Regions from separate parts of the Bacillus sp. TCT6 genome, predicted to be linked through region 1. Evidence: riboswitches for the same ligand, from Rfam matches in the RefSeq annotation. Region 1 holds a riboswitch; each other region holds the start of a gene.

Region 1 (3,135 bases):
ATTTTGTGTTGTGAACTTACTATATGCGGGTTTTATCATTAGTCTATACTTCTTATTTATTTAAACGAAAAGCTAGTTTTATACTAGTTTTTTTACATAATAAATCATTTATTTCCCATGCAATTTATAACTGTATTCCACTCTACGTCCTTAAGATGTAATGCCTCAAACGCAAAAAAATCTTCACACACTTTTTCAATTAGATATGGATTTTCCCTCAAAAAATTCCACTGTAATACTTTAGGAAGAAAATGCATTTCATATTCTTTACTTCCCCGTACTACCTCATCAACTTCTCTTTCACAAATTCCTCTTATCAAGTAGTCATTTCTTAACTCAATTTGAATTTGTTGAAATGTATCGCTGCATTTTTTCAATTGAAGTAAACGCGTAACATACTTCCGAAAAAGTTCGCCATCATACTGAACACAGTTTATAATACGGTCGACTTCATTCATAATGTACGAGCCTTTTCTTCTATTTGTAATAACCATTTTTCACGCTTTGATACTTTACTCGTTTTCACAGATTGAAACACTGACCGTTTTATATCGCGAATGCCACAAAAACGTAAAACACCTCTCTTCATCATAATCCAATCTGCTGATCGATATAACAATGCGACGTACCATAGAGGCGAGTCTAACGTATTAATAACCCACGCTTTTTTCCCTTGCAATAATCCTTTCGGCAGAACCCCTTCATATTTATAAGCAAATCCAGCTACGAAAATACGATCGATAAATCCTTTTAAAATTGCTGGCATCCCCCACCACCATATTGGATAGATGAATAAAAGTGTATCTGCTTCTTCTACTAACGTTCTGTACCGAGCTGTTTCTTCTTCATTTACTAAATCACGTCTTTTCTTCTCTTCATGAAATACGAGGACTGGATCAAATTGTTCTTTGTATAAATCAAGTACGGTAACTGAATGATTTGTTTCCTGTAGTCCTTTTTGCACATGATTTAAAATCGCCGCGTTAAAACTTGAAGGATTAGGATGAGCGTATACAATTAGTACATTCACTACATAACAACTCCCTCTATAAGTTAAAGTTTCCCCTTCTTTAACAACTTCTCTACAATTTGCACGTTTTTCGAACTTTGTAATAAACGGTTTAATACAGTAAGTAACTCTTCCTTTTCTAAATCTTTCAGTTTCTCTTTAACTGCACTCTCACCAGTGCCTTGAATATCATAAACAACTGCCGCCATACGTTTACAATAATTTTCATAGGGACACTCACAGTTACTTTCTGAAAAATCTTTGAGGTCGATAACGACTTCATAATTTCCTGCATTACCATTCACAAAAGCAAATACTTTATTATCATGTACTTCAACATCTTCTACATGTCCATCTTCATAATATTCATATCCTCTATCAATAATATATTTCGGAATATGCCTATATAGTTCTTTTATTAAATAAGCATACATAACAACACCTCTTCCTTTAATTCCCTTTTGACTTCTAGAGCCCCTGCATGTTATTCTAATAACTGTCAAATAGCAAGTCTATATGACAAAATGACTGACACCTATTCGGCGAAGGTGTCTCTTTTCATTTGCAGCCGATATGAATTGCCTCTTTCAGGCACATTCAATTTTTGACACTACACACTCAACACCATTCCCTGTATCAGGCTGCTTTAGCAGTCTTTTACTCTACATACTCCGTTATTTTAAGAAAAAAAGAGAGCTTAGCTCCCTTTTCTCGCCTTATACAATACCCCTTTTTCAGCATAGAGATATTCATCAGCTAATGTAATTTTCCCATCCAGTTTTAGTTCGTCTAATAATCTTGATAAATAAAATTGATGCAACATCTTTTTCGTGAATTTTCCTTCATGATGCGAAACGATATGTTCTTGAATATCTAATAATGATATCGGCTTATCTTGCTCTATCATATATTCATAAACTGTACTACGCAGTTTTACGTATTTTTCGAGTGTCACAGTAATGCGCAACCCCTTTCTTCTTAATATAAATTTTCGTAATCGGTTTTTTTGCAATAAAAAAACCTCTCCGATAAGAAGAAGTTACGTATATATCTTCGTCTTATCTCCCAGAACAAATATGTTCTGCTGGAATTAGCACCTGCATCGCGGTTGCTGGGTTTCATCGGGCCAGTCCCTCCACCTCTCTGGATAAGAAAATATTCACTTAATTCTTACTATACGTAATTCCACTTTAATTGTCAAACAAATATAATAAATATAACAAATTATATTTTCTTCCTTACTGTTCATACTACCCATATACGAACATGCAAGGAGGATTATGAAATGCATCAAAATGCTCGCGGATATGTACAAGATTCTTTTCAATCATTACAAGAAGCTAAAAATTGTTTAGAAGAAGCGCTCGAAACAGTTGAAAAAGATTTTAATCGCGCTCGTATTGAACAATCACTTTATGCTGTTGAACAAGCTATTCAACGTTGCGAGTACACCGTTCACATTTTAGAAAAAGATTAAAAACTTCCCATCTATTGATGGGAAGTTTTTTCAAATGGCATACTTCATAATTATTGCCGTTATGATTAAAAAATATACAGAATTAGCAATTTCTAAAATTCCTACTTTTATAATAGAAATTTTTTTGCCATACAACACAATTGCTCGAATGACACTTGGTATAAAAATAAGAGAACACCACGGATTAATCGCAAATACAATTATCGTTAATAAGATATGATATCCCCAAGATATAAGACGATACTTCGGGTTATTTTTTTCACGAATCATCGTTTTCACATAGAACGTACTACCTAAAAAGTATAAAAATGAAATAAGTGCAATGAATAAAGCTGTATGATCGATTTGCTTCATTGAAAAGTAATAACTAATTAACCCACCGATACAAAACACAATGATTGCACAAATATCATTTAATAGTGCTCTTTCATTTTTTTGACGGGCGTAATACATATTCACTATAAATAATGGAATCATTACTATTAAGAATAAAAGAATTCGCCACTCATATAATAAAGAAATCATCCCAAATAGGAACGCAATGCTGAAATAAACAATGGCAGCTTGTAAAAACTCTTTTTTTCGTCTTTGCTTTATGTACGTAAGAAATGGATACGTAGCTAAATAGATAAAAAACCACGCTAAAAAC
Region 2 (3,135 bases), 1.5 Mb from region 1:
GATACGCGTTTGGTTATTAATGATAACGTTTTCTAAAACGGATCCGAATTTGATTGCATCGAAAATTTGTGGTTCTTTCTCGTGAGAAAGGTTTACACATTTTGCATAGCAACCGCCTTCAATATTGAATACACCGTTATCAGACCAACCGTGCTCATCATCACCGATTAATTTACGGTTTGGATCAGCAGATAAAGTTGTTTTACCTGTTCCAGATAAACCGAAGAATAGTGCTACGTCACCTTCTTCACCTACGTTTGCAGAGCAATGCATAGAAAGAATATCTTGTTCAGGTAGTAAGAAGTTCATAATAGAGAAGATTGATTTTTTCATTTCTCCAGCGTATTCTGTACCACCAATTAGTACAATACGTTTTTCGAATGAAACCATAATGAATGCTTCAGAGTTTGTACCGTCAACAGCTGGATCAGCTTTGAAATTCGGTGCAGAAACAATTGTGAACCCTGACTCATGAGTTGTTAATTCTTCTTCAGTTGGACGAATGAATAATTGATGTACAAATAAATTGTGCCATGCATATTCATTAATAACTTGAATTGGTAGGCGGTAATTGCGGTCAGCGCCTGCAAATCCTTTGAAGACGAATAACTCTTCTTTTTCTTTTAAGTATTCTAAAACTTTAGTATATAATTTATTAAAATGTTCTTCAGAAATCGGTTGGTTCACAGCTCCCCAAGCAATTTTGTCAGCAACCGATGCTTCTTTCACAATAAATTTATCTTTAGGAGAACGTCCTGTATATTTTCCTGTTGAAGCAGAAACGGCACCAGTAGAAGTTAATTTCCCTTCATTTCGCATTAATACTTTTTCCACTAATTGCGGAACACTTAGTTGAATCTGTGCATTGCTTCCGTTCAATAATTCGTGTAAACCAATTTGGACATTCACAGTACTCATATTTATATACCATCCTTTTCATTTAATGAAATATTTCTCGTAATCCCCAACAAGAGTATAACACAATTATATAAATAATGTATACTATTTATTTCTTTTTGTTTGTGTGAATGTATTATTTCCCTATTAATATTTCATTTTAGGCGTATTGAGAAAAACTTTCAGGAAAATGTGAATATTAATTGACAAATGAATATCATTTCTTTAGTATAGGTTGGGACGGATACTCTCTTATCCCGAGCTGGCGGAGGGACAGGCCCGATGAAGCCCAGCAACCTCACTTGTATTGATAAATGCAGGTGAATAGGTGCTAAAACCTGTGCGAGGCTACAGGTCTCGAACGATAAGAGCGAAGGGCAAAAAGCAGTATGCAAGTAGCAAATTAAACCTTTCCTCTATGTAAAGTAGGAAAGGTTTTTCTGTATGCTTGTGTGGGAGAATAAATGTATGTCGCAGTTTGTGGCAAATTAAGGATGAGTTCCGTACAATATATACAATTACTGTAGGGAGGTTTACCACATGACAAAAAAACGTCATCTGTTCACATCTGAGTCTGTAACTGAAGGACATCCAGATAAAATTTGTGACCAAATTTCTGATTCAATTTTAGATGCGATCTTATCAAAAGACGCAAATGCACGTGTAGCTTGTGAAACAACTGTAACAACTGGTTTAGTATTGGTAGCGGGGGAAATTACGACTTCTACTTACGTAGATATTCCGAAAATCGTTCGTGAAACAATTCAAGGCATTGGTTACACACGCGCAAAATACGGATTCGATGCAGAAACTTGTGCTGTTTTAACATCTATCGATGAGCAGTCTGCTGACATCGCTATGGGTGTTGACCAAGCGCTAGAAGCACGCGAAGGTCAAATGACTGACGCTGAGATTGAGGCAATTGGTGCAGGAGACCAAGGTTTAATGTTTGGTTTTGCATGTAATGAAACACAAGAATTAATGCCACTTCCAATCTCGCTTGCTCACAAATTAGCTCGCCGTTTAACTGAAGTACGTAAAGATGATACATTATCATACTTACGTCCAGATGGAAAAACGCAAGTTACAGTTGAGTATGATGAAAATGGTAAACCAGTACGTGTTGATACTATCGTAATTTCTACACAACATCACCCAGATGTTACATGGGAAGAAATCGATCGCGACTTAAAAGAGCACGTAATTAAAGCTGTAGTACCAGCAGAATTAATGGATGGAGAAACGAAATTCTTCATTAATCCAACTGGTCGCTTCGTAATTGGTGGACCACAAGGTGATGCTGGCTTAACAGGACGTAAAATCATCGTTGATACTTACGGTGGATACGCTCGCCACGGTGGCGGTGCATTCTCTGGTAAAGATGCAACAAAAGTTGACCGTTCTGCAGCATATGCAGCTCGTTATGTTGCGAAAAACATCGTAGCAGCTGGTCTTGCTGACAAAGCAGAAGTACAACTTGCATACGCAATCGGTGTAGCACAACCAGTATCAATTTCAGTTGATACATTCGGCACAGGTAAAGTATCTGAAGACGTACTAGTAGAACTAGTTCGTAACAACTTCGATCTTCGCCCAGCTGGTATTATTAAAATGCTAGACTTACGTCGCCCAATTTACAAACAAACAGCAGCTTACGGCCACTTCGGACGTACTGATGTAGATCTTTCATGGGAACGTACAGACAAAGCTGCAGCTTTAAAAGAGCAAGCTGGTCTATAATATATGAAAAAAAGCTTTGCGCGGTGAGCGCAAAGCTTTTTTTATTTCGTTTTACTTACAATTTGAATACATGAACTACAATATACTTCTCCATCTAGCTCAATATACTTTTTCATATTAGTCATGCCACTTGCTGGAAATGGCATATGAATCCAAGCCTTTTCATACGTTTGTATTTCCTTTTTACATGATTTACAAAGGGTGGGTTTCTTCTGGAACATATGTAATCAACCGTTCATTTGACGTGCTTTACTTGCGCAAAAGGCACTGCTTAGTAAAAATAGTGTCGCGAATATAATGCTTACTAATGTAGCGTATGGAATTGCGCCTTTTAAGGAAAAGCCGACAGTGATTGAAGCGATGAATAAGAGGATAAATGTTGTTGTTAATTTTTTATATAGTTCCATAATATGTAGACCTCCAATTTATTTTTTAGTACAAGTTTTAAAATTGAATTCTATTATGTAGAAAATATAAGGAGTAGCTAAAGATGTGTAG
Region 3 (3,135 bases), 1.7 Mb from region 1:
TTTCGAAAAGAATTTCCGCAAGCCGAGCATATCTATATTGATCGCTCATACCGAGAAGTGGCAACTGCGCCATCTACACACTTAGCAAATGTATTATGGGGAGCCGACATTGACGTTTATACAGAATATTTACGGTAAGGAATGATAGAAGTGATTGATTGGACAGGAGCCGAAGCTACATCCCTAATAGAGAACGAAGAAAAAACAGTGTTATATGTATATACTCCAATGTGTGGAACATGCCAATTAGCAAAAAAGATGTTAACAGTCGTTGAGATGACAATTGAAGAGTTGAAAATTGGGATGTTAGATTTAAATTATGCTCCACATTTAGCAAAAGAGTATGGGATTGAAAGTGTACCTTGTTTACTTGTTTTTGAAAATGGGACACTGATGAAGAAGATATACGCATTTCATTCGGTTGAATATTTATATACGGAATTAAAGTAGGCGGCAAAATTTTTGCCGCCTCGACATATTTCTTGGGAAATATGTCGAGATGCAGGATGGATACAGTATTTGTCGAGCGAAAATAACAGGATTGCTCTTTAGTGAGAGGGAATGGTATGTAATAGAAAGTGATATGAAGGATGTGATTTAGGGTGAGATTATATTCTTTGCTTCAATCATTTGTAAATTACGCTAATGGTCAATATCATTTAGAGCCGCTTTTAAGACGAGAGGAAAAAACTGTTAATTTCCGTTTGGGAGATGAAAGTTGTTCGTTACAAATTTCAAGAGATTATATAGAGCTGGTACATGAGGAAAGAGGAACGGAACAAATCATTTGCTTAGACGAAAAGGATATAGAACAATTGGTTAATGGAAATGTACGATTGCAAATGTTAATGAACGATGGACGTGTACAATATTCGGGAACGTATCGAACGATGCTATTAGTCGAATCGATGTTTCATATATGTAAACCGATGTCAGTAGGTGCTTAAAATTCTGAAGGTTCATTTTTTGCGAAAATTTCTGTTGACATGGTGTTTGGATATTGATACAATTCAATTCATAAAATATAGACAATTTCATAAATTACAAATCAGACGAAAATTGAATCTGATTTCTCTTATCAAGAGAGGTGGAGGGACTGTGCCCTGTGAAGCCCGGCAACCGTCAACTTATGTTGAAATGGTGCCAATTCCTGCAAAGCAAATGCTTTGAGAGATGAGAGAGAGGGATAATGTTGTTATATACGCACATAAACCTTTCTGCTTCTCTAAAGCAGAAAGGTTTTTTTATTGTTTGAATGTGGAGGACATTCAAACAATAAAAGTAGTGATAACGGTGGACTACACGCATTAAACATAAAAAATTGCGGAGTCGACCTAAACAAAAAAAGGGGTGATACATCATGATTCTATTAGAGAATGTAAAGAAAATATATAAAGCAAAAAGCGGTGATGTCACTGCTGTAGATAACGCCAATTTAAAAATAGAAAAAGGCGAAATATTTGGTGTTATCGGATATAGCGGCGCTGGGAAAAGTTCTTTAATCAGATTGTTTAATCAGTTAGAAAAACCGACTTCTGGCCAAATTACAATTGCGAATCGTGTTATATCAACAATTACAGGAAGTGAACTTCGTAAGGCAAGGCAAGAAATCGGAATGATTTTTCAACACTTCAACTTACTTTGGTCACGAACTGTACGTGAAAATATTGAGTTTCCACTTGAAATTGCAGGTGTTGATAAAACGAAGAGAAGAAAACGTGTTGATGAATTAATTCATCTTGTCGGATTAGAAGGAAGAGGAGACGCGTACCCATCTCAGCTGAGCGGGGGACAAAAACAACGCGTTGGGATTGCAAGAGCATTAGCTAACAACCCACAAGTACTTTTATGTGATGAAGCAACGTCGGCTCTTGATCCAGAAACGACAGATCAAATTTTGGATTTACTATTAGACATCAATAAGCGCCTTGGTTTAACAATTGTACTCATTACACATGAGATGCACGTAATTCGAAAGATTTGTAATCGAGTGGCGGTAATGGAGAGAGGAAAGATTGTAGAAACGGGTCCAGTACTTGATGTATTCCGTAATCCGAAGCAAGATATTACGAAACGATTTGTACAGCAGTTAACAGATTCTGAAGATACAAATGAAATGATTGAAAGTTTAATTGAAAAATATCCAGATGGAAAAGTAATTCGTTTGCAGTTTATTGGTGAGGCTGTAGAAAGACCAGTGCTTCAACGATTGATGCAACGCAGTGATATAGAAGTTAGCATTTTGCAAGGAAATATCGCACAAACGAATAACGGTTCTTACGGTAGTTTAGTTGTTCATTTAAATGGTGAGGAAACAGCGATCCAGCAAGCAATAGAAGGAATTCATCAAGATCAAGTAGAGCTGGAGGTGATTGCACATGGATAAGTTACTCGCAAATGTTGATTGGAATCAAATGTTAGAAGCAACGGGTGAAACGTTATATATGACGGCAATCGCAGCTCTTGCGACATTTGTTTTAGGACTAATTTTAGGATTGTTACTCTTCATGACAGCAAAAGATAATTTATGGGAAAACAAATCAATTAATACGGTGATTGGAGCATTCGTAAATATATTCCGTTCTATACCGTTCATCATTTTAATTATTTTATTAATCCCATTCACAAAGATTCTTCTTGGAACAATTCTTGGAGCAAGTGCAGCGCTGCCGGCTTTAATTATTGGAGCGGCACCATTCTACGCGAGAATGGTTGAAATCGCACTTCGCGAAATTGATAAAGGTGTAATTGAAGCTTCAAAAGCAATGGGAGCAAAAACAAGCACAATTATTTTGAAAGTGTTAATTCCAGAATCGTTACCAGCATTAGTATCTGGTATTACGGTTACGACAATTGCTTTAGTAGGATATACAGCAATGGCGGGAGTTGTTGGTGCTGGTGGCCTTGGAACACTTGCTTACTTAGAAGGATTCCAAAGAGGAAATAACGATGTAACAATCGTTGCGACAATTTGTGTGTTACTAGTTGTATTTTTAATTCAGTGGATTGGTGATAGTTTAACGACTCGAATAGATAAACGATAATAAAAAACGGGAGGATGTTTCAAATGAAAAAATTATTACTTACGGCACTTATTTCAACTTCAATTTTTGGCTTAGCTGCTTGTGGCGGGAA
Region 4 (3,135 bases), on a different contig from region 1:
GGTTTTGGGTATTGCTGTAATGGGAAGTATGATCCTTCTAGCAGGATGTAATGGAAATAAAGATACGAAAGAACCGAAAGAAAAGGTAGAGCAATCTACTGAACAAACAGAAGAGATGAAAGAATACCTTGCAGTACATGAAAAATACGATATAAAAATGAATAAAGAAATTAATAAAGCACTGCAGTTATTTGAAGTGGCAAAAGAAAAGGGCGGTAAGGAAATAACGAATGCAACATATAAAGAAGACGTGCAAAAGGTAACAACGAGCATGTTAGAAGATATTGATCATATACGTAAAGAAATTCGTGTTCCGAAGTCGAAAGAGCAAGAACATGAGGTATATGTTGGTTTCTTGAATGAATCAGAACAAGCGATGAAAAAATTACAGAAGTTAGCTAAAGAAGAAGATTCATCGTTGATTCGTGATATAGAAATTAACTTTGCAACAGCATCGACATACTATAAACGTTTTCAAGCAGAAACGAAAAAATAACCTTGCCTGTGCAAGGTTATTTTTTCTTCTTGCCATCTCTGTCTTCATCCTCAGATACTAATATTTTCTGTTCTTCGTGAAATTCGGAAATAGTTTGCCCGGTAATATTATCGAAAGGAGTATAAAAAGAAGTAATATGTTTCTTTTTAATAAAGAGTTTATAGGAGCCGATGATGACAAGTATAACGATTGTTAAGGGTAATCCTATAGTAGCAAGAAGTAAGGGGTCCATCTTATAACTCCTTTAACATCATTTCTTTTTATGATAAGCCGAAAACTGTAATTTCGATAAACGAATTAAAAACTGATTTTTCTAAATTTATCCAATTCGATTGACTTTTCAATTTTTCAGAATTATAATTCGAAATATACAATTTGAACCAAATAATAATATAGCAATTTACTTATCCAGAGAGGTAGAGGGACTGGCCCTATGACACCTCAGCAGCGGGTTCTGTAATAGGAACACCGTGCTAATTCCAGCAAGCAAGTCTTGAAAGATAAGTGATGGGCCTTTTTTTGTTAAGCCTTGATCTTATTTTTTAAGATCAAGGCTTTTTGTATTCTAAAAAGAGAAAAGGGAGTAATGGAAAAAGTACATTCATAAAACAAAGTAAATTCATGTGTTTAGGGGGTTATTGAAGTGTATGTAATTAAAAAATTATCGGTTATGGTGTTCACACTATGGGTTATTACGACAGTGACATTTCTAATTATGCATATTATTCCGGGAGATCCATTTTCATCAGATGCAAAAATCTTTCCTGAAGAAGTGATCCAAAACATGAGAGCGAAGTATCACCTTGATGAACCGTTATGGAATCAATATGTTGCTTATTTAGACGGTGTAGTTCATTTTGATTTTGGTGAATCGGTTCAATCAACCGGGCAAGGTGTATCAGAAATTATAACAACTGGCTTTGGTCCATCAGCAATTATTGGTCTACAAGCACTTGTTATTTCATTGTTAGTAGGAATTGCGGCAGGGACATTTGCTGCTCTATATCATGGGAGAGTAATTGACTATAGTGTGAGTTTGCTCGCAATTTTAGGTATTTCTATTCCAAGTTTTATTTTAGCACCACTATTTATACAAGTATTCGCTATCCAATTTGAGTTTTTACCAGTAGCCTCTTGGGGAACATTCGAACATACGGTATTGCCATCCTTTGCATTAGCGTTAGGGCCAATCGCAGTTATTACAAGGTTTGTTCGTTCTAATATGATCGAAGTACTGCAGAGTGATTATATTAAGCTAGCAAGAGCAAAAGGTATACCAATTAAGAAGATTATTATAAGACACGCTCTTCGAAATGCGATTGTTCCAGTACTTACATTTGTTGGACCGTTAATGGCTGGACTCTTAACAGGGACTTTCGTTATTGAAAAAATCTTTTCAATTCCTGGCCTAGGAAAATATTTTGTAGATAGTATTTTTAACCGAGACTATCCGGTGATTATGGGAACAACGATTTTCTATAGTGCATTATTAATTGCTTGTATTTTCATTACAGATATTATTCATCGCATTGTTGATCCGCGTATTCGTTCTATTACATAAGGAGGGGGGATATTTAAATGGGAGCTTATGAGATTAATGAACAGTTATTAACGAAAGAAGAGAAAAAAGAATTAACGATAAATAAAAATCAGCAAACAATTAGCAGAAAGAAAGAAGTGTTTCGTAAGTTTATATCGAATCCAATCGCAGTTTTAGGAACAGTGACGTTATTGCTAATTATTGTTTTCTCGCTTATTGGCGAAAGTTTAACTTCATTTACTGCGAGTGAACAAGTAAAAGAGGCAACAAATTTACCGCCGAGTAGTGAACATTGGTTTGGAACAGATGATCTAGGGAGAGATATTTGGGCACGTACTTGGGCTGGTGGGAAGATTTCACTAACAGTTGGATTAGTAGCAGCTGCCCTCGATATAGGGCTTGGTGTACTGATTGGTGGATTTAGTGGATATGTGAGAGGGCGTAATCGCCTTGGAACGTTAATTGATGAGTGGATTATAAGAGGAATTGAAGTATTATACGGCATCCCATATTTATTAATTGTTATTTTACTATTAATTGTTATGAAACCAGGTCTTTTCACCATTATTATCGCTCTTGCATTAACGGGATGGATTGGAATGGCTCGTCTCATTCGAGCACAAGTATTGTCTTTAAAACAAAGAGAGTTTGTTATTGCAGCAGAGCGATTAGGTACATCACATATGAAAATTATATATGGGCATTTAATTCCGAATTTAACAGGGATTATTATCGTAAATTTATCATTTACAATTCCAGCAGCTATTTTTTCAGAATCATTTTTAAGCTTTATAGGACTTGGAGTACAATCACCAGCGGCAAGTTGGGGGACGATGACGAATGATGCACTCGGGACATTATTGAGCGGAGAATGGTGGCAGCTATTTTTCCCGGCAATCATGATTGCACTCATTATGTTCGCATTTAATGCAATTGGTGATGGTTTGCAAGATGCGATTGATCCAAAAATCGTCAAACGGAATCGAAAGGAGAAAAAACATGGCACAGCTCTTATCTTTAGAAAACGTAACATTGACCGTTGAAAAAGAGAATAGTAAGCAAGCAATTGTGAAGCATGTTTCCTTTTCTATTAATGAAG

The links. A riboswitch is a leader RNA that binds a small molecule or an ion and turns the genes downstream of it on or off. The one in region 1 is predicted to bind S-adenosylmethionine.
Region 2: linked by a shared signal. The riboswitch ahead of metK (methionine adenosyltransferase) and the one ahead of AC0ONG_RS14940 (hypothetical protein) in region 1 are both predicted to bind S-adenosylmethionine.
Region 3: linked by a shared signal. The riboswitch ahead of AC0ONG_RS23780 (methionine ABC transporter ATP-binding protein) and the one ahead of AC0ONG_RS14940 (hypothetical protein) in region 1 are both predicted to bind S-adenosylmethionine.
Region 4: linked by a shared signal. The riboswitch ahead of AC0ONG_RS29755 (ABC transporter permease) and the one ahead of AC0ONG_RS14940 (hypothetical protein) in region 1 are both predicted to bind S-adenosylmethionine.

The regions. Positions count from the first base shown of each region.
Region 1 is NZ_JBVYHX010000001.1:2,930,067-2,933,201, forward strand. It holds partial or broken gene AC0ONG_RS14920 (TIGR00366 family protein) at 1-64, shown strand, start outside; gene AC0ONG_RS14925 (hypothetical protein) at 105-458, opposite strand; gene AC0ONG_RS14930 (NAD(P)H-dependent oxidoreductase) at 455-1,030, opposite strand; gene AC0ONG_RS14935 (SWIM zinc finger family protein) at 1,054-1,443, opposite strand; gene AC0ONG_RS14940 (hypothetical protein) at 1,707-1,964, opposite strand; SAM riboswitch class I at 2,065-2,163, opposite strand; gene AC0ONG_RS14945 (hypothetical protein) at 2,295-2,486, shown strand; gene AC0ONG_RS14950 (YwiC-like family protein) at 2,517-3,135, opposite strand, start outside.
Region 2 is NZ_JBVYHX010000001.1:4,408,436-4,411,570, reverse strand. It holds gene pckA (phosphoenolpyruvate carboxykinase (ATP)) at 1-918, opposite strand, end outside; SAM riboswitch class I at 1,147-1,268, shown strand; gene metK (methionine adenosyltransferase) at 1,438-2,637, shown strand; gene AC0ONG_RS22580 (hypothetical protein) at 2,679-2,858, opposite strand; gene AC0ONG_RS22575 (hypothetical protein) at 2,865-3,044, opposite strand.
Region 3 is NZ_JBVYHX010000001.1:4,608,800-4,611,934, reverse strand. It holds gene AC0ONG_RS23795 (toprim domain-containing protein) at 1-138, shown strand, start outside; gene AC0ONG_RS23790 (thioredoxin family protein) at 142-450, shown strand; gene AC0ONG_RS23785 (hypothetical protein) at 603-947, shown strand; SAM riboswitch class I at 1,073-1,180, shown strand; gene AC0ONG_RS23780 (methionine ABC transporter ATP-binding protein) at 1,361-2,386, shown strand; gene AC0ONG_RS23775 (methionine ABC transporter permease) at 2,379-3,044, shown strand; gene metQ (methionine ABC transporter substrate-binding lipoprotein MetQ) at 3,068-3,135, shown strand, end outside.
Region 4 is NZ_JBVYHX010000004.1:24,838-27,972, forward strand. It holds gene AC0ONG_RS29745 (hypothetical protein) at 1-496, shown strand, start outside; gene AC0ONG_RS29750 (DUF3951 domain-containing protein) at 513-728, opposite strand; SAM riboswitch class I at 898-1,003, shown strand; gene AC0ONG_RS29755 (ABC transporter permease) at 1,140-2,057, shown strand; gene AC0ONG_RS29760 (ABC transporter permease) at 2,075-3,079, shown strand; gene AC0ONG_RS29765 (ABC transporter ATP-binding protein) at 3,036-3,135, shown strand, end outside.